3 regions of the Streptomyces tritici genome follow, and region 3 is predicted to be linked to each of the others. Evidence: riboswitches for the same ligand, from Rfam matches in the RefSeq annotation. Region 3 holds a riboswitch; each other region holds the start of a gene.

Region 1 (9,247 bases), 4.7 Mb from region 3:
TGTCGATGTTCCTGTTCGGCGGCGAATTCCCCGGCGGCGACTTCGTGGCCCGGTTCTACTCGGCCCACGTCCTGCTGCTGCCCGGCATCATGCTCGGCCTGGTGGTCGCGCACCTGATCCTCGTGGTCGTGCACAAGCACACCCACTACGCGGGTCCGGGCCGCACCAACAAGAACGTCGTCGGCATGCCGCTGCTGCCGGTGTACATGGCCAAGGCCGGAGGCTTCTTCTTCCTGGTCTTCGGTGTCATCGCGGTCATCGCGGCGATCGCCTCGATCAACCCGATCTGGGCGCTCGGCCCGTACCGTCCGGACCAGGTGTCCACCGGCGCCCAGCCCGACTGGTACATGGGCTTCGCCGAGGGTCTGATCCGTGTCATGCCGGGCTGGGAGATCGACTTCGCGGGCCACACGCTGGTCCTGGGCGTGTTCATCCCGCTGGTGATCTTCCCGCTGGTCCTCGCGGCCATCGCGGTGTACCCGTTCATCGAGTCCTGGATCACCGGCGACAAGCGCGAGCACCACATCGCGCAGCGTCCGCGCAACGCGCCGACCCGCACCGCCTTCGGCGTCGCGTGGATCACCGCGTACATGATCATGCTCGTGGGTGGCGGCAACGACCTCTGGGCGACGCACTTCCACCTGTCGATCAACTCGATCACCTGGTTCGTCCGGATCGCGTTCTTCGTCGGCCCGGTCATCGCCTTCATCGTGACCAAGCGGATCTGCCTGGGTCTCCAGCGCCGCGACCACGACAAGGTGCTCCACGGCCGCGAGTCGGGCATCATCAAGCGCCTGCCGCACGGTGAGTTCGTCGAGGTCCACACCCCGCTCAGCCAGGGCGAGCTGCACACGCTCACCGCGCACGAGCAGTACGCGCCGGCCGAGCTGCCGCCCGCCGTCGACGAGAACGGCGTCGAGCGGAAGATCGGCCGCATGGAGAAGCTCCGGGTCAGGCTGAACCGGAGTTACTACGGCGAGGGCAACCAGATCGCGAAGCCCACCGTCGAGGAGTACAAGGAGATCCAGAGCGGCCACGGCCACCACTGATCACCTGACCTGCTGACCTGAGGTCGCCACGGCGAGAGCCCCGTCCATTCGCTGGACGGGGCTCTTTGCCGTCCCGTGAGATCGATAGGGTGGGTCCGTACCTTCCGACGATGAGGAGCGACCATGAGCGCTGTGACCCCCGCTGGAGGCACCACCACGGCGGGCCGCTCCTGGCCCGTCGTCCTGGACGGTCTGCTGAGCGGCCGCGACCAGAGCGCGGAGGACACCGCCTGGGCGATGGACCGCATCCTGCGCGGCGAGGCCACCGACGCGCAGATCGCCGGCTTCGCGGTCGCGCTGCGCGCCAAGGGCGAGACGGTCGACGAGATCACCGGACTCGTGCGCACCATGTACGCGCACGCCAACCTGATCGACGTGCCGGGCCCCTCGGTGGACATCGTCGGCACCGGCGGCGACGGCGCCAAGACGGTCAACATCTCCACCATGTCCGCGATCGTGGTGGCCGGCACCGGTGCCAAGGTCGTCAAGCACGGCAACCGGGCGGCTTCCTCCGCCTCCGGCGCCTCCGACGTCCTGGAGAAGCTCGGCGTCAACCTGGAGCTGACCCCGCAGCGGGTCGCCGAGGTCGCCGAGGAGGCCGGGATCACCTTCTGCTTCGCGGTGAAGTTCCACCCGGCGCTGCGGCACGTCGCCGCGGCCCGCAAGGAGCTCGGCATCCGGACCACCTTCAACTTCCTCGGCCCGCTCACCAACCCGGCCCGGGTGAAGGCCCAGGCCACCGGTGTGGCCGACGCCCGGATGGCCCCGATCATGGCCGGCGTGCTGGCCGAGCGCGGCTCGTCCGCGCTGGTCTTCCGCGGCGACGACGGCCTGGACGAGCTGACCACCACCGCCACCTCCAAGGTGTGGGTGGTGCGCGACGGAGCCGTGCGCGAGGAGTCCTTCGACCCGCGGGACGTCGGCATCGAGCTCGTCCCCGTCGAGGCGCTGCGCGGCGCGGACGCCTCGTACAACGCCGACGTGGCCCGCCGGCTGCTCGCGGGGGAGACCGGCCCGGTCCGGGACGCCGTCCTGCTCAACTCGGCCGCCGCGCTCACCGCCCTGCACCCGGGCGGCGGCAGCCTCGCGGAGCAGCTGCGCGCGGGCATCGAGCAGGCCGCCGAGTCCATCGACTCCGGGGCCGCCCGCCGGGCCCTGGACCGCTGGATCGCCGCCAGCAACGCCTGAACCCGCCGCGCCCGCGCAACCCCGTCCGGCATCCGGACGGGGTTGCGCGGAACGCGAGCGGTGGCATACGTTCAGCGACAGGTCATGAGTGACAGCCTCGAAGCCCCGGCTGGCTGTCCGGCAACCCTCCGTCCGTGGCGGGGTGCCCCGGGTGAAGACCGGGCCGTGGACAGCAAGGTTCACGGCAAGCGCGGACCCCTGCGCCAACCCTGGGGTCCTGGTCCTCGAGGGAGCGTCTCGTGAGCAAGCGAATGCGATAGGGCCTTCCGGCCCCTCTTCCGCACCCCCCCTTTTTCCTTTCCTCGCACGCCTCCGCGGGGACGCGGCATCCGCGTCCGCCCGCGTCGAGGCGTCGCATTCGCCTGCCTCGTACGGGAGTTCGCCATGTCCGTTTCCACCGTCGCCGCCCCCGCCGTCTGTGAGCCGCTGCCCGTCCTCGGCCGTGACGTCACCGTCCCGCTCGTCACCGGCGGAGAGGTCGCGTACGCCGCGCTCGACTACGCCGCCAGCGCCCCGGCCCTGCAGCGCGTCTGGGACGACGTCGCCGCCTACGCCCCGTACTACGGCAGCGTGCACCGCGGCGCCGGGTACCTCTCGCAGCTGTCCACCGACCTGTTCGAGAACAGCCGGGCCACCGTCGCGGAGTTCCTCGACTGCCGCGACGGCGACCAGGTGGTCTTCACCCGCTCCACCACCGACTCGCTCAACCTGCTCGCCGCCGTCCTGCCCGCCGACTGCCAGGTGTTCGTCTTCGAGACCGAGCACCACGCCTCGCTGCTTCCCTGGAAGGACGCCCAGGTCACGTACCTGAACGCGCCGCGCACCCCGCGGCAGGCGGTCGACACCCTGGAGCGCGCCCTCGCCGAGCGCGACCCCCACGGCCCCGCCCTGGTCTGCGTGACCGGCGCGTCCAACGTGACCGGCGAGCTGTGGCCGGTGCGCGAACTCGCCGCCGCGGCCCACGCGCACGGCGCCCGCATCGTGCTCGACGCCGCCCAACTCGCCCCGCACCACCCGGTCTCGGTGCGCGAACTGGACGTGGACTGGGTCGCGTTCTCCGGGCACAAGCTGTACGCGCCCTTCGGCTCCGGCGTCCTCGCCGGCCGCGCCGACTGGCTCCAGGCGGCCGAGCCGTACCTCGCCGGAGGCGGCGCCTCCCGTAAGGTCGCCCGCCGCGCCGACGGCGGGGTGCACGTCGAGTGGCACACCACCGCCGCCCGCCACGAGGCCGGTTCGCCGAACGTCATCGGCGTCTACGCCATCGCCGCCGCCTGCAAGGCGCTCACCGAGGCCGGCTTCGACACGCTGGTCGCCCGCGAGCAGCACCTCATCGACACCGTCCGCGCCGGACTGGCCGAGGTGCCCGAGGTGAGGGTGCTCTCCCTGTTCGGCGACGAGGCGCCGCGGGTCGGGGTGATCTCGTTCGTGGTGGAGGGCTGGAACAGCTCGCACTTCGCGGCCGCGCTCTCCGCCGAGTACGGCATCGGCGTCCGCGACGGCCTGTTCTGCGCCCACCCGCTGGTGCGCACGCTGCTGGGCAGCGACCCGCAGGACGTCGGCGAGTGCGGCGCGCCGGAGGCGGAGCCGGGTGAGAGGTCGCTCAACGCGATCCGGGTGAGCTTCGGGGCCGGCACCCCGGACGAGCACGTGGAGCGCTTCGTGGCGGCCGTGAAGGAGCTGGTCCGGGACGGGGCGCAGTGGAAGTACCGCACCGAGGACGGCCGCTGTGTCCCGGACCGCGGCTGACCGCGGCTGACCGCGGTCTACCGGCGGGCTGACCGGCCACTCGTACGGGTGAAGGGGCCTCCGCGGCGGGGCCCCTTCCTCGTGCGACCGGTTATGGCCGGTTACGACTCCAGGCCGATGGCGAAGGCCGCCTCCAGGTCGTGCTGGGAGTACGTGCGGAACGCGACGTGCGTGTCCGTGGCCTCGACGCCGGGGATCTTGCTGATGCGGCCGGGGATCACGTCGGCCAGGTCGTCGTGCCGGGCGACCCGGACCATGGCGATCAGGTCGTAGGTGCCGGTCACCGAGAAGACCTCGCTGACGCTGTCCAGCGCGGCGATCGACTCCGCGATCTCGGGAATGCGGTCCACGCTGGTCTTGATGAGCACGATCGCGGTGATCATGGCTGGCGTTCTCCCTCGGTCGCCGCGGCTGGGACCCTCACCTTATCCGCAGAGCCGTAGCGGCCCCAGGCGTAGAGGAAGCCGAGCGCGAAGCCCACCACGTGGGCCAGGTACGCCACCCCCGGCCCCGGCCCGGCGGAGCGGGCCGCGAGCCACTGCAGCACGAACCAGAAGACCAGCACGATCCAGGCGGGGAAGCGCAGCGGCAGGAACAGCAGGAAGGGGAACAGGCTGGTCACCCGGGCCCGGGGGAAGAGGAAGAGGAACGCCCCGAGCACCGCCGAGATCGCCCCCGACGCCCCCACCAGGGTCTGCTCGCTGGTCGCGTGCGCGGCCGCGTACGCCAGCAGGGCGAGATAGCCGCAGCCGAGGCAGAAGAGCAGGAACTCCAGCCGGCCCATCCGCTCCTCCGCCATCGCGCCGAAGACGGACAGGAAGAGCATGTTGCCCAGCAGGTGCAGCCAGTTGCCGTGCACGAACAGCGCGGTGACGGGCGAGAGCAGGGTGTGCGGCTCGCTGCTCATCAGCTCCGCGGGGATCACGCCCCAGCGGCGGAACCAGTCGCTCTGCGCGGCCAGGAGCCGGTCGCCCGTGCCGTACGACGGATTGAACCCGGAGACCGGCCCGAGCAGGAACACCAGACAGCAGACCGCGATCAGGCCGTACGTCATCGTCGGTCCGCGCACCGCGCCGCGCGCCGCCGCCCGCCAGTCGATCATGCACAGATCATGGCGTAACCGGACCGACGGGGACAGAGCGCCTCGCCGGGGCGCCCGGGAACCGGTGCGCGGGAGCGGCTCGGGGTGCGCGGGGGAGACTAGGGTGACGGGCAGTACCTCCGCAGTTCGACGGCGCACCGCGGGACCCCTCGAAGGAACAGGAAGAAGGACGGCACCATGACGACGGTTCCCCAGCCGACCGCCGAGACCCGCTGGCGCTGCACGCTCTGCGGCAACCTGACCCGCTTCGACGTGACCCGGTCCTCGAAGGTCGTCGAGTACGTCCATCTGGACCTGGCCGGCGAGCCCACCGTGGAGGAGCGCGAGGTGCTCAGTGAGACCATCGAGTCGGTCCGCTGCCGCTGGTGCAACGCGGTGGACCAGATCGAACTGGTGGACAGGCCGGGTACGGCTTCCTGAGGCACGGCGCGGACGACGATGAGGTGACGGAACGTGGAGCAGCCCGCACGGGACGGTGAGCCGGGCGGTGCGGCCGGCGACGCCGCCGAGGCGCTCGACCGACCGCTGCCCGAGGGCGTGCGGCGGCGCGTCGTCGCGCTGGTCGCCGACGCCTTCGGCGGGCTCACGGTCGGCGAGCTCCCGTCCGCGCTGCGGCAGTACGCCCGTTTCACCCCGAGCCGCCGCGCCAAGTTCGCCGGTACGGCGATGGCCGCCGCCCTGGAGACCGACGCGGTGTTCCGGCAGCGGATCGGCGAGCGGTTCAAGGAGGCGGAGCCGGAGCTGGCCTCGGCCGTCGAGTCCGGCAGTCCGCCGGCCGCCGCCGACCCGGTGGACGTGGCCGCCGCCGCGTACGTGCTGCGGCCGGCCGGCTGGGTCAAGCTGGTCGCCGCCGCAGGCGAGGAGGTCCAGCGGGCGGACGCCGAGCGGGCCGAGGAGGCCGGCCGGCGCGAACTGGAGCGGCTGCGCGAGGAGGTGGCCGCCGCCAAGGAGCGCGGCCGCGTCGAGACCGAGCAGCTGCGCCACGACCTGGAGGCCGCCCGCAAGGAAGCGGAATCGCTTCACCGCAAGCTGCGCAGCGCCCAGAGCGACGTGAAGCGCGGCGAGGCGGCGCTGCGCCGCACCCAGGGCGAGATCGACGCGATCCGGGCGGAGGCCGCCGCGCAGGTGTCGGCCGCCGAGAGCGAGACCCGCCGGCTCAAGTCCCGGCTCTCCGAGGTGGAGGCGGCCCTGGAGGCCAGCCGGCGCGCCGCCCGCGAGGGCCGCTCGGTGGAGGACATGCGGCTGCGGCTGCTCCTGGACACGGTGCTGGACGCGGCCCAGGGCCTGCGCCGCGAACTGGCCCTGCCGCCGGTGTCGGTGCATCCGGCGGACCTGGTGGACGCGGTGGAGCCGGGGCGGATGTCGCCGAAGGACATCGCGGCCCGGGCGCTGTCCGAGACCGATCCGGCGCTGCTCGACCAACTGCTCGCGCTGCCCCAGGCGCATCTGGTGGTGGACGGCTACAACGTGACCAAGACCGGCTATCCGACGATGCCGCTGGAGAAGCAGCGGCTGCGGCTGCTCGGCGGACTGTCCGCGCTCGCGGCCCGTTCCGGCGCGGAGATCACCTGTGTCTTCGACGGGGCCGAACTGGCCGCCCCGGTGCTGCTCGCGCCGCCGCGCGGGGTCCGGGTGCTGTTCTCGAAGCCGGGCGTGACGGCCGACGAGCTGATCCGTCAGCTGGTCCGGGCCGAGCCGCCGGGCCGGCCGGTCGTGGTGGTCTCCACCGACCGCGAGGTCGCCGACGGCGTCGCCAAGTCGGGGGCGCGGCCGGTCGCGTCCGCCTTGTTGCTGAAGCGCCTTTCGCGCCTCTCGTGACGGCTCGGCAAGTCCTGGGCGCAATGCCCGGATTCTGATCCGCGCAGGGTCAAGTGCCCGCTACTGCCCGTGTGCTGTATGTAAATAATGTGCCGCCTGCGCGAGATTTTTCGGATGAGGATTTGAACTGATCACAACTCGGTCACTAGGGTCGGGGCTCGAACCTTCACGCGGTTGATCATCCATCCGGGATGGCAGTGAGGGTCCCGCCGGCCCGTGCGGCCAGGCGGCCTGAGGCATAAGGAGCTCGCCCCCGTGGCGTCCCACCGTCGTCCCAAGCAGCCGAGCCGCACCCGTGTGACCGTCCTTACGGCCACGGCCGCCGCGGCCGTCGCCCTCTCCGCCCAGACGGCGCAGGCCGCGCCCAAGCCGAAGATCGACGAGGTCAAGTCCAAGGTCGACAAGCTGCACCACGAGGCCGAGGAGGCCACGGAGCAGTACAACCTCGCCGAGGAGCGCCGCGGCAAGCTGCAGAAGGAGATCAGCGCCCTCCAGGACAAGGTGGCCCGCGGCCAGGCCGAGCTCAACACCCTGCGGGACAGCATCGGTTCGGTCGCCAGCGCGCAGTACCGCTCCGGCGGCATCGACCCCTCGCTGCAGCTCTTCCTCTCCTCCGACCCGGACACCTACCTCGACAAGGCGTCCGCCGTCGACCAGTTGAGCGCCAAGCAGGCCGACGTGCTCCAGTCGATCCAGGAGAAGCAGCGCACCCTCGCCCAGCAGCGCGCCGAGGCCACCACGAAGCTGGCCGACCTGGAGAGCGTCCGCAAGACGCTCGGCGAGAAGAAGAAGTCCTTCCAGGGCAAGCTCGCCGAGGCCCAGAAGCTGCTCAACACCCTGACCGCCGCCGAGCGCGCCAAGATCCAGGCCGACGAGCAGCGCGCCAGCCGCGCCGCCGGCGAGCGCGTCGACCTCGGCAATGAGGTCCCGGCCTCCCAGCGCGGCGCCGCCGCCCTGAACGCCGCCGCCACCCAGATCGGCAAGCCGTACGTCTCCGGCGCCGAGGGCCCCAACTCGTACGACTGCTCCGGTCTGACGCAGTGGGCCTACCGCCAGGCCGGCGTGGGCATCAGCCGCACCACCTACACCCAGCAGAACGACGGCGTGAAGATCGGCCGCAGCCAGCTCAAGCCGGGCGACCTGGTCTTCTTCAACAGCCTGTCGCACGTGGGCCTGTACGCGGGCAACAACACGATCCTGCACGCCCCCAAGCCGGGCGCGGTCGTCCGCTACGAGTCCATGGACTACATGGGCACCTTCCAGTTCGGCGTCCGCATCTGACGCCTCGCCGGACTCCGTTCGGGCGAAATCGCTCCGCCCCGCACTGACTCCACGCCCCGCCGGTGACCTGTGAACTCCGGCGGGGCGTCACTGTGCGTACGCGGCGCCTTCGTTGGTACCGGGTGACGGACGGGTTACTGTCTGCCGTCGCGACAGCTACCCGGAAGGAGCGCGGTACGTGGCGTCCCATCGCCGGCCCTCGAAGGCCACCGTTCTGTCCGCCGCGGCGGCCACCGCCGCGGCCGCCCTCGGCGGCGCCGCGCCCGCGCTCGCCGACCCGCACGGCGGCGCCCCCGCGACCCGGGCCACGGTCGACCGGCTCTTCGAGGAGGCCGAACGCGCCACCGAGGGCTACAACAAGGCGGACGAACGCGCCGACCGGCTGCGCGCCGAGGTCTCCCGCGCCCGTGACAGCGTCGCCCGCGGCCAGGAGCGGATCAACCGCATGCGCGGCGCCCTCGGCACGCTCGCCGGGGCCCAGTACCGCTCCGGCGGCCTCGACCCCGTGCTCGACCTGCTGCTCTCCTCCCGCCCGGACACCTACCTCGACCGGGCCGCCGCGCTGGACCGGATGACCGCCCGCCAGGGCGACTCCCTCACCCGGCTCCAGCGCGAACTGCGCCACCTCGACCAGGAACGCGCCGAGGCGAGCCTCGCCCTCGCCGAACTCGAGCGCAGCCGGCAGCAGGTCGCCCGCCACAAGCGCACGGTCGAACGGAAACTCGCCGAGGCCCGACGCGCCCTGGAGGCCCTGCCCGAGGCGGAGCGGGCGGACTTCGACCGGGCCTCCCGGTCCGGCCGCGACGGCGAACTCCCGCCGCTCGCCGGTCTCGGGGCCTCCTCCTCCCGGGCCGCCGCGGCGCTGATGGCCGCGCGCAGCGCGGTCGGCAAGCCGTACGTCTGGGGCGCCACCGGCCCGTCCGGCTTCGACTGCTCGGGCCTGATGGTCTGGTCGTACCGGCAGGCCGGGGTGAGCCTGCCGCGCACCTCGCAGGCGCAGCGGCACGCGGGCCGGCGGGTGCCGCTCTCCGAGGCCCGGCCCGGCGACCTCGTCACGTACCGC
Region 2 (9,247 bases), 3.3 Mb from region 3:
CGTCAGCGCCTCCCACGCCATGGAGGACGACCCCGAGCACAAGGCCCTCGCGCCGTTCCTGAAGGCACTGCCCGACTCCCGGCTCTACCCCGTCGGCAAGACCTCCTGGGCACGGGTCAGCGACACCGTCAAGCGGAACATAGGCCGGGCCGTCGAGCCGGCCGGTTCGCCGGACGCGGTGCTGGCCACGATCGGGCGGGCGGCGAGGACCGCGGAGGACGCCGAGTAGGGCCGCCGAATAGGTTGGTCGTATGAACGACGCATCGCAGCCCGGGGCCGGGCAGTCGCCCGAGCCGGACCCGCTCGGCGAGCGCGAGCGCGCCGTCCTGGCCCTGGAGCGCCGTTCCTGGCCGGGACCCGGCGCGAAGGAGCGCGCCGTGCGGGAACAGCTCGGGCTCTCCCCGGTCCGGTACTACCAGCTGCTCAACGCGCTGCTCGACGACCCGCGCGCCCTCGCGCACGACCCGGTGACGGTCAACCGGCTGCGCCGGGTGCGCGCCGAGCGTGAGCAGCGCCGCTGAACCGTGCCGCTGACGCGGACGCGGAGCGTGGGTAGGGTCGGGGCATGGTCAGCAGCCTGCCGCATCCGACCACGTCCGCCGGCCGCGACGGTCTGGCCGCGCTTCTCGCGCGTCCGGAGAAGGCCGTCGTCGCCCTCGACTTCGACGGGACGCTCGCCGAGATCGTCCCGGACCCCGAGCAGGCCCGCGCCCATCCCGGCGCGGTGCCCGCTCTGGCCGCCCTCGCCCCGCACGTCGCCTCGGTGGCCGTGGTCACCGGCCGGCCCGCCGGGGTGGCCGTCCGCCACGGCGGCTTCGCCGGGGTGCCCGGCCTGGAGGGCCTGGTGGTCCTCGGCCACTACGGCGCCGAGCGCTGGGACGCCGTCTCCGGCACGGTCACGGCCGCCGAGGTGCCGCCCGGGGTCGCCGCCGTACGGGCGGAACTGCCCGGCTTCCTGGACCGGGTCGGGGCCTGGCCCGGCACCTGGATCGAGGAGAAGGGCCGCGCTGTCGCCGTGCACACCCGGCGCGCGAAGGACCCGCAGAGCGCGTTCGACGCGCTGAAGGTCCCGCTCGGCGAGCTGGCCGCCCGTCACGGGCTGGTCCTGGAGCCCGGCCGGATGGTCCTGGAACTGCGTCCCCCGGGCATGGACAAGGGCATGGCGCTGGCGAAGCATGTCCGCGACACGGCCGCGGAGTCGGTGCTGTACGCGGGCGACGACCTGGGCGACCTGCCGGCCTTCGGCGCGGTGGAGAAGCTCCGCTCGAACGGGGTCCCGGGCCTGCTGGTGTGCAGCGGCTCCACGGAGGTCCCGGAGCTGGCGGAACGGGCCGACCTGTCGGTGGCCGGCCCGTCCGCGGTGGTGGACTTCCTCGCCGGACTGGCGGAGGAACTCGCCGCGCGCCGCTGAACGGCGCGCGGCGGTCGTTCCCTGGTGAGCAGTCCGGGAGTCCTGATCAGTCCGTCGGGATCAGTCCGTCGTGATCAGTGCGCGGCCGGGTTGGTCACGGTGATCCTCAGGTCGTCGCCGGTGTCGTCGGTGACGGTGACCTTCACGCCGTGGCCCGCGACCTTGACGCTCGCTTGGGCGGCCGCCGGGTCGTAGTAGGCGTTCGGGTCGGTGTCGTCGAAGACGGGGATGCCGGGGACGGAGGGGGCGCAGGCCGCCTTCGTCACGACCGTCTGCTGCTGTCCCTTGCCCGACAGGACCTCCTTGTGGAGGCAGATCGCGTCCGTGGCCTCCAGGCCGAAGGTCGCGTCGAAGGGCTGCCGGCGGTTGCTCGGCGCGGTGCCGTCGTCGTAGCGGAACGGCGTGGGCCGGGCGTCGACGGCCATGGCCGCGCCGCCGCCGGGGTGGTCGCTGACGTTGTTGTCGTCGAAGGACCGGTCGACGTACCAGACGAGCATGCCGTTCTGGTACTTGAACCACTCGACCCAGTCCGGGGCGGTGATGCCCTTGCTGAACTGGTACGGGCCCTCGGCGAGCAGCGCGTCGCTGCCGACGTACTCGCGGTTCTCCACGAGGTAGTACCGCGGGAAGGTGGCCGTCTCGGTGCCGGTGGAGATCTTCCAGCGGCCGGTGGCCGTCCAGCCGTTCGTGCCCTGCTCGACGTCGTCGGTCAGCAGCGTGGTGCCGCCGGCCGACAGGGTGATGTCGTCCAGGAACGCGCCGGCGAAGTGCACGCCGCCGTCGGTCTGGTAGCGGAACCGGAACAGCGAGGGCTTGCCCTGGGCGTCGTACGCGTAGCGCAGCGTCGTCCACTTGCCGGCCGAGGAGCCGTCGACGGCCGCGCCGGCGCGCTGCCAGTTCGCGCCGCCGTCGAGGGAGTACTCGGCGAACAGGTAGTCGTAGTCGGCCTCGATCTCGTGCCAGGCACCGGCCGTGACGGTGACCCGGGGCGCGGCCGGCACGGAGCGGGTGAGGGACTGGTTGAGCCCGTCCGCGGAGCCGGTCCACCAGGCGTGCGAGCCGGAGGCGGGGGTGGCGTACGTGGTGCTGGTCGTCTTGTCCGGCAGCGGGATGCGGACGGCCTGCTCCTTGCCGACGGCCTGGAGCTGCGCCGGGCTCAGCGTGTACGTGCCGGTGGCGCCCAGGGGGGCGTCGGCGTAGTCCAGCCAGCCGAGGAACAGCTTCTCCTCCGCGCCCATCAGGCCCGGGTGGGTGCCGATGCCCTCGTTGGCGGCGGCGCCGTGGCTGAGCCAGGAGCCGGAGCTCATCAGGGTCCAGAAGGCGGTGGAGTTCTCGCCGCCGTTGGTGTCGTAGTAGTCCGGCAGGCCGAGGTCGTGGCCGAACTCGTGGCAGAAGACGCCGAGTCCGCCGTTCTCGCCCTCGGTGGTGTAGTCGCCGAGCCAGTACTTCGACTGGCCGATGCGGGCGCCGCCGGCCTTGTTCTGGGTACCGGCCACGTCCGGGCCGGTCAGGCCGTAGTCGTCGCCGTTGACGTACCAGCGGTGGGACCAGATGGCGTCCTCGCCCTGGGCGCCGCCGCCGGCGTCCTCGCCCATGCCGGCGTGCACGGCCTGGAAGTGGTCGATGTAGCCGTCGGCCTCGTCGAAGTTGCCGTCGTGGTCCCAGTCGTTGCGGTCCCAGACGTCGAACTGGGCGAGGTGGGCGTCGATCTCGGCGGGGGACTTGCCGGCCGCGATCTGGGCGTCCCACCAGGCGTTGCCGGTGTCCTGGATGAAGGCCCAGGAGCCGCCGTTGTCCTCGATCGCGTTGTCGCCGTAGAAGGAGGCGTTGTACGGGACCTTGACCCAGTCCTCGACGGTGTTGGTGACGGAGTAGCGGCCGCCCGAGAGGTTCTCGTAGTAGGTCCGCATCGACTCGCCGGGGCCGTTGAAGAAGTTCTCGTAGTAGGCCTTCGAGAAGTCGGCGGTCCAGGCGTTGGAGTTGTCCGTGGTCCGGTCCGGCTTCGGGATCTGGTTGTGCAGCGGGCCGGGGACGGAGCCGTACTTGCCGGCGGACTGGTCGCCGAACTCCGCGAGGATGGTGAGGATCTTCTCGGAGCGGACGGTGGTCGTCTCCACGAATTTTCCGGGTGCGAGTTCGACGACGCCCTTGGCGTTCGCCCTCGCCTTGCCCTTGGCGACCTTGTCGATCGCCTGCTCGCGCATCTCGGTGCGCTGCTCGGTGAGCGGTCCGGGACGGTTGTCGGGCCGGTGGGCGGTGGCGCCCGGTGCTCCCGACGGGGTGTCCCGGGCCTCCTGCGCGGCGGCCGGGGTGAGGCCCGCGGCGAGGAGTGCGGTGAGCGCCGACCCTAGGGTCATGCCCACGACAAGTCTCTTCACGTCTGCGATCCCTTCGCATGCGTGGTCGCATGGTTCGCGCGGTTCGGGGGGTGTCGGATCGCCTGGGGGAACGATCGCGGCAGAGTCTGGCACGGAAGGGGCGCGGAAGAGGAGAGGTCGGCAGCGACATCTTCCGCTACGCGGTGCGCCCACCCCGAATGCCGGACGCCGCGGGGCCGCACGGCCCCGCGGCGCCAACCGCTCCGCTTCCGCTCCGCGGGCCCGACCGCCGCCCGGCGCGGGCCGCTACTCCCCGTCCGGGTCCTCCCGCAGCGCCGCCAGCTGCTCCAGGAACCAGCGCTGCGGCGGCAGCGCGGTCGCCGCGGCGGCGAGGCGCTCCGTGCGCTCGGCCCGCTCGGCGGCCGGCATCGACAGGGCCTCGTGCAGCGCCTGCGCCGTCGCGCTCACGTCGTACGGGTTCACCGTCAGCGCGTCCTCGCGCAGCTCCTCGTACGCGCCCGCGCCCTCCGACAGGACCAGCGCGCAGCCCGCCTCGGAGACCACCGGTATCTCCTTCGCCACCAGGTTCATGCCGTCCCGCACCGGGTTCACCAGCGCCACGTCGGCCATCCGGTACACCGCGAGCGAGCGCGTGAAGTCGTCCTGGACGGAGACCAGCACCGGCTGCCAGTCCGCCGTGCCGAACTCCTCGTTGATCCGGTCCGCCAGCTCCCGGACCGCCGCCGTGTACGAGCGGTACGCCTCCAGGTCCTGCCGGGACGGGTACGCCGAGGCCAGGTGCACCACCCGGCCCCGCCACTCGGGGCGGGCGGTCAGCAGCTCCCGGTAGGCGAGCAGGCCGCGCAGGATGTTCTTGGAAAGCTCCGTCCGGTCGACCCGGGCGATCGTCCTCCGCCCCGGGCCGACCTCCTCGCGCAGCCGGGCCAGCCGCTCGTCCACCTCCGGCCGGTACGCCAGCGCCCGCAGGTCCTCGGCGTCTACCCCGAGGGGGAAGGTCCGCACGCGGGTGGTCCGCTTCGGGCCGCCCCAGTGCATGTGGTCCACCCCGCGCCAGGGGGTGCCGGTGGGCGAGAGCGGCTGGGCGGCCCCGACCGCGCTGTCGATGTGCGCGCCGTTCATGAACGCGAACGCCCAGCTCCACGTGTGGAACCACAGCTCGTCCGCGCCGAGCATCCCCCACACCAGCTCCTCGCGGACGTCCTGCGGCAGCATCCGCAGGTAGTCCGTCGAGGCCCAGGGCGTGTGCGTGAAGTGGCCGATCCGCAGGTCGGGCCGGAGCTCCCGCAGCTGCCCCGGCACCAGCGCCAGGTGGTAGTCCTGCACGAGCACGCAGGCGCCCTCGTCGGCCGCCTCGGCCAGCGCCTCCGCGAACGCGCGGTTGTACGCCCGGTACGCCTCCCAGCGCAGCCGGAACTCCGCGTCGAAGACGGGCTCGCGCGGCACGTCGTACAGGTGGTGGTGGAGGAACCACAGCACCGAGTTCGCGATCCCGTTGTACGCGTCCGCGTACACCGCGGGATCGATGTCCAGCATCCGGACGCCCGGCTCGCCGACGCCCTGCCGCACCGCCTCCCGGTCGCCCTCGCCCAGGGCCGCGCAGACCCACAGGCTGTCCTCCGCCGAGATCGCGCTCAGGCCGGACACCAGCCCGCCGCCGCCCCGCCGGGCGTCGAGCGTGCCGTCGTCCCGGCGCACGTAGCTGACGGGACCGCGGTTGGAAGCGACGAGAACACTGGCCATGGGGCGAACCTAGCCCGTCCCGTATCCGCTCAAACGTACGCCCGGACACGGTGGCGACAACCGGTCAGCGGTCCCGGCGCGCCCGGAGCGCCGCCCGCGCCACCACGCCCGTCGCGCCCAGCGCCAGCATCAGCCCGCCCAGCAGCCACAGACGCTCCCCGGCGTGCCCGGCCGCGCCGAGCAGGGTCCCTTCGTGCAGCAGCCGCGCCTCGTGCATCATCTGTGCAAATCGCATGAAAAGGGAATCTAGTCATCCCTTTCCGCGCCTTTCGGCTGCGCCACGCCCGTCACGGCTCCGCAAGGCGCCTCGGCTGCGCCACGCCCGTCCCGGCTACGCGACCCGCCTGTGCGCGTACTCCGCGATCTCCGTCATCGGCGGCCGCTCCTCGGTGTCCACCGGGTACGTCCGCGGCACGAACCCCGGCTCGCCCGCCGCGCCCCGCTCGAACTGCGTCAGCACCGGCCGCACCAGATGCCCCCGCGACAGCCGCACCTGCGCCGTCCGGTAGATCGCCGCCGCCATCCGGCCCAGCGCCTGACCGCCCTGGTGGCGGTGCTTGCGCACCCCCACGTCCACCTGCGCCAGGGCGTCCAGGCCCACCGTGTGCAGCGCGTCCACAAGGAGCCCCAGCTCCACCCCGTACCCCACCGGGAACGGCAGCCGCTCCAGCAGCGAGCGCCGCGCCGCGTACTCGCCGCCCAGCGGCTGCACGAAGCCCGCCAGCTGCGGCCAGTGCAGGTTCAGCAGCGGCCGCGCCACCAGCTCCGTCACCCGGCCGCCCTGCCCCGGGGCGTCCCCCAGGGGCCGGTCGTACATGGCCTTGACGAACTCCACGTCCGGGTCCGTCAGCAGCGGGCCCACGATCCCCGAGACGAAGTCCGCGGAGAAGTCCCGCAGGTCCGCGTCCACGAAGCAGACGATGTCCCCGCCGGTCGCCATCAGCGAGCGCCACAGCACCTCGCCCTTGCCCGGCACGGCCGGGATCCCCGGCAGGATCGCGTCCCGCGCCACCACCCGCGCGCCGGCCGCCGCCGCCACCTCCGCCGTCCGGTCCGTGGACCCGGAGTCCACCACCACCAGCTCGTCGACGAGCGGGACCGCCTCCGACATCAGTTCGCGCCGGATCACGGAGACGATGTCGCCGACGGTCGCCTCCTCGTCGAGCGCGGGCAGCACGACGCTCACCGTCGTCGCGCGCTTGGCGGCGAGGATCTGGTCGAGGGGACGATCGGCCACCGACCAGGAGCGCCGCCCGAGCCAGCGCTCCACTTCTTCCAGCACGTCCGTTACTCCCCAGTTGCGGTGTGTGATCCATCTCGCGCTTCGGACGGCTGTCTCAACCGCCCACGCCTTCGGTTACAGTCTTGAACAACGCGGAGGCCCGATGCATGTCGGGGTCCCGACCGCGACTCACAATCGAATACCGCTCATCCAGAGGGGCAGAGGGACACGGCCCGTTGAAGCCCCGGCAACCCTCCAGCCGGTCTCCAGTCCGCGCAGCGCGCGGCCGCGAGGCTCCCGGCTAGGGAAGGTGCCAAATCCGTCTCATGGCGAAATGCGCCATGAGGAAGATGAGGAGAAAGGGCCTCGCCTCCATGGCTGTACAGACGGTTGCACCCACCACGAACGCGGTCGATCTCGGCCCCGCCACCGGCCTCTCCTGTCGCGAGTGCGGCGAGCGTTTCGCGCTCGGCCCGATCTTCGCCTGCGAGCTGTGTTTCGGCCCGCTGGAAGTCGCGTACGAACTCCCCGCCGGCGACCCCGAGGCGCTGCGCAAGCAGATCGAGGCCGGACCCGCCAACATCTGGCGCTACGCCCCGCTGCTGCCCGTCCCGGCCGACGTCACCCAGAAGCCCAACCTGAACCCCGGCTGGACCAAGCTCGTCCAGGCGGACAACCTCGCCCGCGCGCTGGGCGTCGAGCCGGGCAAGCTGTTCGTCAAGGACGACTCCGGAAACCCGACCCACTCCTTCAAGGACCGCGTCGTCGCCCAGGCCATCGAGGCCGCCCGCGCCTTCGGCTTCACCACCCTGTCCTGCTCCTCCACCGGCAACCTGGCCGGCGCCGTCGGCGCCGCGGCCGCCCGCGCCGGCTTCCGCTCCTGCGTGTTCATCCCGCACGACCTGGAGCAGGGCAAGGTCGTCATGGCCGCCGTCTACGGCGGCGACCTCGTCGGCATCGAGGGCACGTACGACGACGTCAACCGCTTCTGCTCCGAGCTCATCGGCGACCCGCTGGGCGAGGGCTGGGGCTTCGTCAACGTCAACCTGCGGCCGTACTACGCCGAGGGCTCCAAGACGCTGGCCTACGAGATCTGCGAGCAGCTCGGCTGGCGGCTGCCCGACCAGCTCGTGATCCCGATCGCCTCCGGCTCCCAGCTCACCAAGATCGACAAGGGTCTGCAGGAGCTCATCAAGCTCGGCCTCGTCGAGGACAGGCCGTACAAGATCTTCGGCGCCCAGGCCGAGGGCTGCTCCCCGGTCTCGGCCGCCTTCAAGGCCGGCCACGACGTGGTCCGCCCGCAGAAGCCGAACACCATCGCCAAGTCGCTCGCCATCGGCAACCCGGCCGACGGCCCGTACGTCCTCGACATCGCCCGCCGCACCGGCGGCGCCGTGGAGGACGTGAACGACGAGCAGGTGGTGGACGCGATCAAGCTGCTCGCCCGCACCGAGGGCATCTTCGCCGAGACCGCGGGCGGCGTGACCGTCGGCGTGACGAAGAAGCTCGTCGAGAACGGTCTGCTCGACCCGAGCCTCACCACGGTCGTCCTCAACACCGGCGACGGGCTCAAGACCCTCGACGCGGTGGCCGACACCTCTCAGGCGACCGCCGTCATCCGCCCGAGCCTGGACGCGTTCCGCGACGCCGGCCTGGCGAACTGAGCCGACTGCGACTGAAAGGGAGTAACCGCAGCATGAGCGTCAACGTCCGCATCCCCACCATCCTCCGCACCTACACCGGCGGGCAGTCCGAGGTCCAGGCGGAGGGCGCGACCCTCGCCGAGGTCATCGCGGACCTGGAGAAGAACCACACCGGCATCGCCGCCCGCGTCCTGGACGACCAGGGCAAGCTGCGCCGCTTCGTCAACGTCTACGTGAACGACGACGACGTCCGTTTCGAGCAGGGCCTGGAGACGGCCACGCCGGACGGCGCGGGCGTCTCGATCATCCCGGCCGTCGCCGGCGGCTGCTGAGTTACCAGCGGTACCCGAATTGCCCCCTCCGCGAGAGAAGCGGAGGGGGCAATTCTGCATGGTTGAGCGCGGTAGAGTTGGGGAAGTCCCCTCCGCTGCTCGTGCCGGCCGCATATGAGAATGCGCCCGCACGCGACAAGATGCAGCCAAAGTGTTCGAGCGTTGTGTACTTTTTGCGTCCTTTGCCGGGCCCGACTTGCCCTGGATATCAAGGAAATCTCCGCAATTCTCCTTTCCGGCGCGCTCAGAATTCTCGTCCGATTGACCTGTTGCAGAGGGCAGTTGGGCAGATACATTCAGCCGCGGTCGACGCGTTCCGGCGCAGGGTCTGACCCGGGTCCGCGAAGTGCGGTCCCGCGCAAGGGCCAGTAATAGGGGAGTTAGGCATGGCTCAGGGCACCGTCAAGTGGTTCAACGCGGAGAAGGGCTACGGCTTCATCGCGGTCGACGGTGGTGCGGATGTTTTCGTCCACTACAGCGCAATCCAGATGGACGGCTACCGCACCCTCGAGGAGGGGCAGCGGGTCGAGTTCGAGATCTCGCAGGGCCAGAAGGGCCCG
Region 3 (9,247 bases):
GGGCCGAGGGCGCGGGTACGGGCGATGAGCAGGGCCACGTCGTCCTTGGGCCGGGTCGGCAGGAGCGCTTCCAGGACGGCCCGGCACTTCTCCTCCGGTGAGCTGCCGGCGTGGGAGAGGGCCGTGCGCAGCAGGTCCATCCCGACGTCGATGTCCCTGGTGCGGTCCTCGATCAGGCCGTCGGTGTAGAAGACGAGCTGGCTGCCTTCCTCCAGCTCCAGTTCTGCCGTCTCGAACGGCATGCCGCCGAGGCCCAGCGGCGGGCCGGCCGGAAGCTGCGGGTACTCGACCCGGCCGTCGGGACGGACCAGGGCGGGCGGCGGATGTCCGGCGCGCGCCAGGGCGCACCGCCGGTTCACCGGGTCGTAGACCGCGTACAGGCAGGTGGCTCCCGTCATGGCGAGGGCGCCGTCGCCGGAGGCCGCGTCCTGGTCGATGCGGCCGACGAGGTCGTCGAGGCGCGCGAGGAGCTCGTCCGGGGGCAGGTCGAGGGTGGAGAAGTTGTGCACCGCGGTGCGCAGCCGGCCCATCGTCGCGGCGGCGTGCAGGCCGTGGCCCACGACGTCGCCCACCACCATCGCGACGCGGCTGCCCGGCAGGGGGATGACGTCGAACCAGTCGCCGCCCACACCGGACTGCGCGGGCATGTAGCGGTGCGCGACCTCGACGGCGCTGTGCTCGGGCAGCGTACGGGGCAGCAGGCTGCGTTGCAGCGTGACGGCCAGGGCGTGTTCGCGGGTGTAGCGCCGGGCGTTGTCGACGGCCACGGCGGCGCGGGCGACGAGTTCCTCGGCGAGGGTCAGGTCCTCCGCCTCGAACGGCCCGGGTTTCTCCGAGCGCCAGAAATTCGCGACGCCGAGGACGACCCCACGGGCCTGGAGCGGCACGGTGATGAGGGAGTGGATGCCGTACCGGACGATCCGGCTCGCCCGCTCCGGGTCCTGGGCGTGCCAGCCCGGCGCGCTCGACAGGTCCTCGACCAGCACCGCCCGGCCGGTGCCGAAGCCGCGGGCCATCGGCGTCGAGGGGAGGAACTGGATCAGCCGGTCCTGGGGGTACAGGGGGTGGTCGTCCCGGATGCCGTGGACGGCGGCGCGGAGCAGGTCCAGCTCGCCGCCCTCGGGTTCCTCGCCGGTGAGGACCGGGGCGGCGAGATCGACGGTGACGAAGTCGGCGAACCGCGGGACGGCCACCTCGGCCAGCTCCTGGGCGGTCCGCCGCACGTCGAGGGTGGTACCGATGACCACACCGGCGTCGTACAGCAGCTCCAGCCGCCGGCTCGCGCCCTCGGCCCGCCCCGCCAGGGCCCGGAGCTCCGTGGAGTCGCGGATGGTCGCCACCGTGCCCTTCGGGCCGCCGTCGGCGTCCGTCGGCCGCTGGTTGATCACCAGCAGGCGCCCGTTTGCCAGCAGCACCGCGTCGGTGGCGCACCGGCCCGAGGCGAGCAGCTCGGCCACGCTCGGTTCGAGGTCCGCCAACTCCTCGACCGGCCGGCCCTCGGCGTCGGGCCCCAGGTGCAGCAGCCGTCGGGCCTCGTCGTTGGCCAGCAGCAGCCGGCCGTCGCCCCCGACGATGACCACGCCTTCGCGTACCGAGTGCAGGACCGCGTCGTGGTGCTCGTACATGCGGGTCATCTCGGCCGGGCCCAGGCCGCGGGTCTGGCGCTTGAGCCGCCGGGCGGTCAGCGCGGTGCCGGCCGTGGCCACGGCGAGGCCGGCCGCGCCGGTGCCGAGGATGACGGGCAGCTGCTGGTGCACCGGGGCGCTCACGTGCGCGACCGTGAGCCCCGCGGAGACGAGGGCGACGACCTCTCCGCTGCGATCCCGCACCGGGACGACCGCCTGCACCTCCTCGCCGAGCGGGCCGTCCACGCTCTCGGTCAGGACCTCGCCCCGCAGGGACGGCTCGATGGAGCCGACGAAACGGCCTCCGATGCGCTCCGGCTGGGGGTGCGTGTAGCGGATGCCCCGGGTGTCCATCGCCACGATGAAGTCGACCCCGGCGGTCCGCCGGGTCTCCTCGGCGAGCGGCTGCAGGACCGCGGACGGATCCGGCTGTTTCAGCGCGTCCAGGAGGCTGGGGGAGTGGGCGAACGTCTGCGCGACCGAGACGGAACGATTCCGCGCCTCGCGCTGGCTGGACTGCTGCGTCTGCAGCACCAGCGCCAGGATCGCCCCCAGCGCGAGCAACACCACGACCGCCACCTGGAGGGCGAAGACCTGTCCGGCGACGCTCATGGGGCGTCTGTCGATCAGTGGCGGAAGCGACACGCCCCGTATGCGGTCGAAGCGCCTGATCACGCTGTCCTTTTTAGCATCCGACATGCTGATGGGGCTATAAGCGGACGATAGATCCCCCTTGTCGTGGCCGCTCCCCGCCGGAGGTCGCTCAGGCGGAGGCCGAGGCCACGAAGAACGGAAGGGCGACGAGGAAGCGGCCGGTCTCGGCGCGCCGGCGCTGTTCGGCGAGCCACTCCTCCGCCCGGTCTCGGTCGACGGTGCCGGCGGCGCAGACCGGCTCGGCGAGCCTCGCGAGCAGCGAGAGCATCGCGGGGTCGGTGAACACGCTGGTGTGCGCCTCGACCGTGACGTCGTCGAAGCCGCCGGCCAGGAGCAGGCTGCGGTACTCGCGGGCGGCGCGGGGCGCGTTCAGGAGGTCGGCGCGGGCGTGCACGATCGTGCGGGTGAGCGCTGGGTCGTCCGAGTCGATCATGATGGCGTCCCAGTCCTGGCCGACCAGGACGATCCTGCCGCCCGGGCAGAGGACCCGTCGCGCCTCCGCCACGGCGCGCGCCGGCTCCTGAAGGACGTGGAAGACCTTGTCGGCGCGGTAGCCGCGCACGCTTCCGTCGGCGAACGGCAACTCCTCCGCCCCGGCCTCCAGGAACTCGGCCTCCGGCCACCGCTTCCGGGCCGCGGCCAGCATCACCGGGCTCGGATCCACACCCACGGCGCGCACGCCGCGTTCGGCCAGCTCGGCGACGGCTCGTCCGGCGCCGCAGCCGACGTCCAGGACGGTCGAGTCCGGGACGAGGGACAGCAGTTCGTAGGAGCGGGCCCGGAGCCGGGTGGCGTCCGGCAGCCGGTCCGCGGCGTCGAGTACGGCCAGCATGGATGCGATGTCGCGGTGCTCTGCCACCGCTTCGGGGTTCATGGACATGGACGCCATGCTGCGACTTAATGTCGACATGAAGTCAAGCGAAGCCGGCAGCGGCGTCGGCATGGTGAGCACCGGCGTCGGCGTCGTGGGCACCGGCGTCGGCATGGTGAGCATCGGGGCCCTCGCGGCCCGGTTCGGCCTGGCCACGCACGTGCTGCGCCATTGGGAAGCCGTGGGCCTGCTGCACCCCGTACGGGACGCCGGCGGGCGGCGGCGCTACGGCCCGGACGACGTCACCCGCGTGGCGACCATCCTCGTCATGAAGGAGGCCGGCCTCGGCCTGGACACCATCAGGAGTCTCTCCGCGACGGCGGACCGCACCACCCGGCACGAGATCCTGCGCCCCGTCGCCGAGGAGCTCCGGGCCAGGATCGCCGCGGCCCAGGCCTCGTTGGAGCTGATCGAGGGCGGCATGAACTGCGCGCACGAAGACGTCACCCAGTGCCCGAACTACGGGCGGCTCATCGCCGAGCGGACCGCCTCCCGAGCTCCGGCCGGAGAGCCGGTGAGGGAGGCGGCGACACCGACCTCATGAGAGAGCCGCCCGCATGCCCCTGGCGCGAGCGGTCGTCGACGCCGCGTCGGTAGCTCAGACCTGGTGGACGAGCGCGCCGCCCACGTACGTGCGTTCCACGCGGGCCTCGGCGATCTCCTCCGGCGGCGCGGCGAGGATGTCGCGGTCGAGCACCACCAGGTCGGCGAGGTGGCCGGGGCGCAGGCTGCCGGCGTCGTCGTGGCCGTTCACGTGCGCCGCGCCCGCGGTGTAGGCGGCCAGGGCCGTCGGCAGGTCGAGGCGCTGCTCGGGCAGGAAGACCCGGTGGTCGTCGGTGCCCGGTTCGCGGCGGTTGACGGCCACGTGGAGGCCCGCGAGGGGGTCGGGGCTCGAGACGGGCCAGTCGCTGCCGGCGGCGAGGGTGGCCCCGGCGCGGACCAGATCGCCGAACGGGTACTGCCAGGCGGCGCGTTCGGGCCCGAGGAACGGGATGGTCAGCTCGTCCATCTGCGGCTCGTGCGCCGCCCACAGCGGCTGGATGTTCGCGAGGGCGCCGAGCGCCGCGAACCGCGGCACGTCGTCGGGGTGGACGACCTGGAGGTGGGCCAGGTGGTGGCGGTTGCCGCGCCGCCCGTTGACGGCCACGGCGGCCTCCACCGCGTCGAGCGCCTCGCGCACGGCGCGGTCGCCGAGGGCGTGGAAGTGGACCTGGAAGTCCAGGGCGTCGAGCGCGGTGACGTGGTCGCGCAGGGCGACGGGGTCGACGAAGCTGAGCCCGGAGTTGGCCGTGGCGCAGCCGCAGCCGTCCAGGTACGGGGAGGTCATCGCGGCGGTGAAGTTCTCCGCGATGCCGTCCTGCATGATCTTGACCGAGCCGGCCCGGAACCTCCCGTACGTCAACTCCTCGCGGCGGGCCACGAGTTCGGGAATCTGCTCGGCGCCGCGCTCGCGGTCCCACCACAGCGCCCCCGTCACCCGCGCGGTCAGCGAACCGTCCCGCGCCGCGGCCAGGTACGCGCCGGAAGGGTCGGGCATGCCGTTGAACGCGCCGAGCAGCGCGTCCTGCCAGCCGGTCACGCCCAGCGAGTGCAGCAGCCTCTGCGCCCGCAGCAGAGCCGCGAGCCGCTCCTCAGGGGTGCTCGGCGGCACGAGGCGCGACACCAGTCCCGTCGCACCCTCCTGCAGCATGCCGCTGGGCGACCCGTCCGCCTCCCGCTCGACGCGCCCGTCGGCCGGGTCCGGGGTGGCGGCGGTGACCCCGGCGAGCTCCAGGGCGCGGGAGTTGGCCCAGGCGCCGTGGTGGTCCCGGTTGGACAGCAGTACCGGCCGGTCCGGTACGACCGTGTCGAGCAGGTGCCGGGTCGGCAGCCCGCCGGCGAAGGTCTCCAGGGACCAGCCGCCGCCGGTGATCCACTCCCGGTCCGGGTGCGCCTCGGCGTAGGCGCGGATCCGCTCCAGGCACGAGTCGACGTCGACGACACCGGTCAGGTCGCACTGGGCGAGCTCGCTGCCGCCGCCGACGGCGTGGATGTGCGCGTCCTGGAAGCCGGGCAGCAGCAGCCGGCCGGTCAGGTCGACGACCTCGGTCCGGGGGCCGATCAGCTCGCGCACCTCGTCGTGGCCGACGGCCGTGATCCGTTCCCCGGTGACCGCGAGCGAACTCGCGCGCGTCCGGGCGGAGTCCATCGTGAGGACGGGTCCTCCGGTGAAGACCAGATCGGCGTGGGGCATACGGCGGCTCCCTTGCGTGCGGCGCGCCGGGCGGGCGCGGGGCGGCGGACAGGACGCCATGCAAGCCTGTCGGCGGTTTACAGGTCAATGGTGTTGACATAAGGTGCGGCCATGTCCGATCGCGTGGTCCCCGAAGGCGCCCGGCGGCGGCGCCGGCCGACGAAGCAGGGCGCCGTCCTGTCCGAACGCCTCATCGTCGAGACGGCGTTGCGCCTGGTCGCCGAACACGGCGCGGACGCCCTGTCGGTACGGCGGCTGGGCGCCGCCCTCGGCGCGGACCCCAGCGCCCTGTACCGCTACTTCCGCAACACCGACGCCCTGCTCCTCGCCCTGGCCGACGAGATGATCGGCCGCGCCCAGGAGGGCTGGCGGCCGACCGGCGACTGGCGCGCGGACCTGCGCGCCCTGGGCCTGCGCATCCACGCCGCGTACCTGGCCCAGCCGCAGGCCGCCCTGCTGGCCGCGCACCGCACCACCGGCCGCCCGCACGAGACACGGGCCGTCGAGACGATCCTCGGCATCCTGCGCGACGGCGGCTTCCCCGACGCCCTGGCCGTACGGATCTACCATGCCTTCGTCGACCAGGCCCTGGCCTTCGCCGCCCAGGACGCCGCGGCCGCGGCCCTGCCCGAGGCGGCGGCGGAGGCGGACGCCGAAGTCTGGCACGCCGCGTACGGCCGCCTGCCCGCCCGGACCCACCCGAACATCGCGGCCACGTACCCGCTGCTCGCCGCCGAAATGCGGCACAGCGGCTACCCCTTCGCCCTCGAACTCACCCTCGCGGCGGCGGCAACACTCCATCCTGACGCCTGACGCCTGATGGCGAATTCCAGGAAGAGGACTCGGCGACGCCATGCTTCAGGCAGTCCCCGGCGTTCGGTGGGGGGTGACGTGACCGGTCCAGGACGAGGGTTCCTGGGGCGAATCCCAGACCACTTCGACGTCGACTTCGTGGAAGTCGCGCGCGAGTCCTACGACCATGGCTTCCGCGCGGCCCCGCGCCTCGGCGGGGTCGGCGTCGATCGGCGCGTCGGGAAGCCGCCCGCAGAGCATTCCGCCTTCGGCGGTGAGGACCGTGTGGCGCCAGCCCTCCGGCGTCGCCAGCAGGACGACGGCCTTCGGCATGCCGAAGGGAGTCCGCTTCTTCTTGGCCTGCGGTCGTTTCCCCATGGAGCCATCCAACATCGTCGGCGCACGGGATGCGGAGGCCAGGTGCGTGCGTGGGTGCACCGCGTGCCGGGCCTGAGCCGGGGGAGGGCGCAGGGCTTGGTGGCGTTGCCGGTGTCAGGGGTGGCGGATGGCTTCGGTGAGGCGTTCGGCCGCGTCGACGGCGACCTGGGCGAGCAGCGTGCCGGGGTTGCGGGTGAGGCGTTGGATCGGGCCTGTGACCGTGAGGGCGGCCACGACGCGATGGGCCGCGTCGCGCACCGGCGCCGAGACGGACGCCATGCCGGGTTCGCGTTCGCCGGTCGACTGGGCCCAGCCCCGGCGTCGTACGCCGCTGAGGGTGGTGGCGGTGAAGCGGGCCCCCTGCAGACCGTGGTGGTAGCGCTCGGGTTCCTCCCAGGCCAGCAGGACCTGGGCGGCGGAGCCGGCCTTCATGGGGAGTGCGGAACCGACGGGCACGATGTCACGCAGGCCCGAGGCGCGTTCGGCGGCGGCGACGCAGACGCGCATCTCCCCCTGCCGGCGGTACAGCTGCGCGCTTTCGCCGGTGGTGTCACGCAGGGCGGTGAGTACCGGGCCCGCCGCGGCCAGCAGGCGGTCCTCGCCCGCCGCGGTCGCGAGTTCGGCGAGCCGGGGGCCGAGGACGAAGCGGCCCTGCAGGTCCCTGGCGACGAGGCGGTGGCGTTCGAGGGCGGTGGCGAGCCGGTGGGCTGTGGGCCGGGCCAGTCCCGTGGCGGTGACCAACCCCGCCAGTGTGGCGGGCCCTGACGCCAGCGCGCCCAGGATCACTGCGGTCTTGTCGAGGACGCCGACACCGCTAGAAATATCCGATATATCCATGAGAAGAGGTGCTCCAGTCTCGACCCGCGAGGCATGCGAGGCGTGCGAGGCATGCGAGGCATGCGTCGCGGGAACCGCGCCCAGGCGGAGGGCAGGGAAGATCAGTGGGGAAGGGCCGAAGCGGTCGGCCGATGCGCCGCGGTGATCACGAGACGGATACGCGGGTACGCGGAAAGCCCGGGGCAGACAGAAGCGGGGCGAAGGTCAGCACAGAGAGCACCGTGTCTCCTCATCTTTTCCCGCGCCACGTTGGCGCGGGCCGGAGTTGGCACTGATCCCGACGGCGCGGCGCGAACATGGAGCGCCGGGTCGAACGGGGAGTTGCCGGGGCTTCGTAGGGCCGGTCCCTCCACCCCTCTGGATGATTCGCGAGGAACCATACAAGACTCCGGGCGCTCCCTGCCAACGGCTGCCCGGCTCCGCGAGCGGCAGGTCAGGCGGCCCGCGACGCCGCCGGCGGCGGAACCGAATCCGTTCGGACGCCGGGGCGGGCCTGTGACGAGGTGCAGCAGTACGCGAGCGAGCCGCGCGGGGACAGGACCCGGCGGCGTCGGCTTCGGTCAGGGCCAGACCTGACCGCCGGTCGGCGCGCCTCCGGCCAGTACCAGAAGCGTGGCGTCGAGGCCCGCCATGACCATGATGGCGACGAAGGGCACGCGCCCGCGCACCCACGCGGACGGTCCGGCCACCGCCACGAGGCAGAGCGCGGAGGTCACTCCCGTCAGGCCCATTCCCGCCGGGGACACCGGCCCCGCCGGGCCGGCCGTCAGCACCACGGAGGCGGCGAGGGCCAGGACCGCGGCCGACGCCACGGACCCGCGCCGACCCACTCTCTGCGGGAGCCCGCGCACCCCGCCCGCGAGGTCGTCGTCCAGGTCCGGCAGGACGTTGGCGAAGTGGGCGCTGGTCCCCAGCAGCGCCGCCGCGGCGGTCAGCCACAGGGGTGGCCACGGGCGGCCGGGGAGCGCCAGTGTCAGGAACGCGGGCAGCAGCCCGAAGGCGACCGCGTACGGCAGCCAGGAGAGGACCGTCCGCTTGAGCCACAGGTTGTACGTCCAGCCTGAGGCGACGCAGACGAGGTGCACCACGCCGGCCAGGAGCCCGCAACCGAGCGACAGCGGCACGCAGAGCAGCAGCGCGACGACGGCCGCCGCTTCCACCGCGCCCGGCCGCGCGGCGCCCGTGGCCAGCGGCTTGTCACGGCGGCCCGCGGCCCGGTCGCGCCGCCGGTCCAGAAGGTCGTTGCACCAGCCGATCGACAGCTGACCGGCTGCGACCGCCGCCACCGCCTCGGCCGCCGAGGCCGCGCCGAGGCCGGACGCGACGGCCAGCAGCGCGGCGAGGACCGTCACCGCCGCCGCCGGCACGGGGTGACTTGCCTTCAGCAGGCCGACGACAGTTCGGCGTTGCTCCGAACCCGGAACGGCGGCCGGAGCGGCGAGGCGGGGAGTTCCCTTGTCCGTGGTGGGGCGCACCGCACCACGCTAGGCGACGGCGCGCCCACGACCGCCGGGTTGAGGGCGTCGGCGTCCTACCGTCCCTATGTTGGAGCAATGACCCGCGTCCTCGCGGTGAGCACGGCTTTCCCGCCGCACCGCCACATGCAGCACGAGATCACCGAAGACCTCGTCTCCGGTCTGCCGCCGGGATCCGGCAGGGATCTCGTGCGCCGGCTGCATGCGGCGGCCGGCGTGGAGAGCCGTCATCTCGCGCTGCCCCTCGACCGCTACCGCGCTCTCGGCACCTTCGGCGAGACCAACCGCCTGTTCGTCGAACGGGCCACCGCGCTGGGCGCCGAAGCCGTCGAGCGGGCGCTCCGCGATGCCGGCGTGCGCGCGGAAGACGTCGACCTGGTCG

What was found. Region 3 has a riboswitch for S-adenosylmethionine ahead of ACNJ93_RS29400 (IclR family transcriptional regulator). Riboswitches for the same ligand answer to the same signal wherever they lie in the genome.
Region 1: linked by a shared signal. The riboswitch ahead of ACNJ93_RS07870 (aminotransferase class V-fold PLP-dependent enzyme) and the one ahead of ACNJ93_RS29400 (IclR family transcriptional regulator) in region 3 are both predicted to bind S-adenosylmethionine.
Region 2: linked by a shared signal. The riboswitch ahead of thrC (threonine synthase) and the one ahead of ACNJ93_RS29400 (IclR family transcriptional regulator) in region 3 are both predicted to bind S-adenosylmethionine.

The regions. Positions count from the first base shown of each region.
Region 1 covers NZ_CP183183.1:1,685,811-1,695,057, reverse strand. Annotated here, with positions in the region: gene ACNJ93_RS07880 (cytochrome b) at 1-1,049, shown strand, start outside; gene trpD (anthranilate phosphoribosyltransferase) at 1,173-2,237, shown strand; SAM riboswitch class IV at 2,318-2,434, shown strand; gene ACNJ93_RS07870 (aminotransferase class V-fold PLP-dependent enzyme) at 2,622-3,983, shown strand; gene ACNJ93_RS07865 (Lrp/AsnC family transcriptional regulator) at 4,085-4,366, opposite strand; gene ACNJ93_RS07860 (rhomboid family intramembrane serine protease) at 4,363-5,085, opposite strand; gene ACNJ93_RS07855 (hypothetical protein) at 5,263-5,505, shown strand; gene ACNJ93_RS07850 (NYN domain-containing protein) at 5,539-6,903, shown strand; gene ACNJ93_RS07845 (NlpC/P60 family protein) at 7,159-8,184, shown strand; gene ACNJ93_RS07840 (NlpC/P60 family protein) at 8,363-9,247, shown strand, end outside.
Region 2 covers NZ_CP183183.1:3,097,728-3,106,974, reverse strand. Annotated here, with positions in the region: gene ACNJ93_RS14185 (extracellular solute-binding protein) at 1-229, shown strand, start outside; gene ACNJ93_RS14180 (DUF3263 domain-containing protein) at 252-521, shown strand; gene otsB (trehalose-phosphatase) at 566-1,411, shown strand; gene ACNJ93_RS14170 (immune inhibitor A domain-containing protein) at 1,486-3,768, opposite strand; gene ACNJ93_RS14165 (alpha,alpha-trehalose-phosphate synthase (UDP-forming)) at 4,036-5,490, opposite strand; gene ACNJ93_RS14160 (hypothetical protein) at 5,555-5,725, opposite strand; gene ACNJ93_RS14155 (glucosyl-3-phosphoglycerate synthase) at 5,822-6,772, opposite strand; SAM riboswitch class I at 6,916-7,069, shown strand; gene thrC (threonine synthase) at 7,054-8,376, shown strand; gene ACNJ93_RS14145 (MoaD/ThiS family protein) at 8,409-8,687, shown strand; gene ACNJ93_RS14140 (cold-shock protein) at 9,074-9,247, shown strand, end outside.
Region 3 covers NZ_CP183183.1:6,403,188-6,412,434, forward strand. Annotated here, with positions in the region: gene ACNJ93_RS29370 (SpoIIE family protein phosphatase) at 1-2,237, opposite strand, end outside; gene ACNJ93_RS29375 (methyltransferase domain-containing protein) at 2,389-3,159, opposite strand; gene ACNJ93_RS29380 (MerR family transcriptional regulator) at 3,221-3,694, shown strand; gene ACNJ93_RS29385 (amidohydrolase) at 3,749-5,383, opposite strand; gene ACNJ93_RS29390 (helix-turn-helix domain-containing protein) at 5,495-6,196, shown strand; gene ACNJ93_RS29395 (hypothetical protein) at 6,242-6,553, opposite strand; gene ACNJ93_RS29400 (IclR family transcriptional regulator) at 6,668-7,390, opposite strand; SAM riboswitch class I at 7,617-7,758, opposite strand; gene ACNJ93_RS29405 (UbiA family prenyltransferase) at 7,951-8,865, opposite strand; gene ACNJ93_RS29410 (type III polyketide synthase) at 8,944-9,247, shown strand, end outside.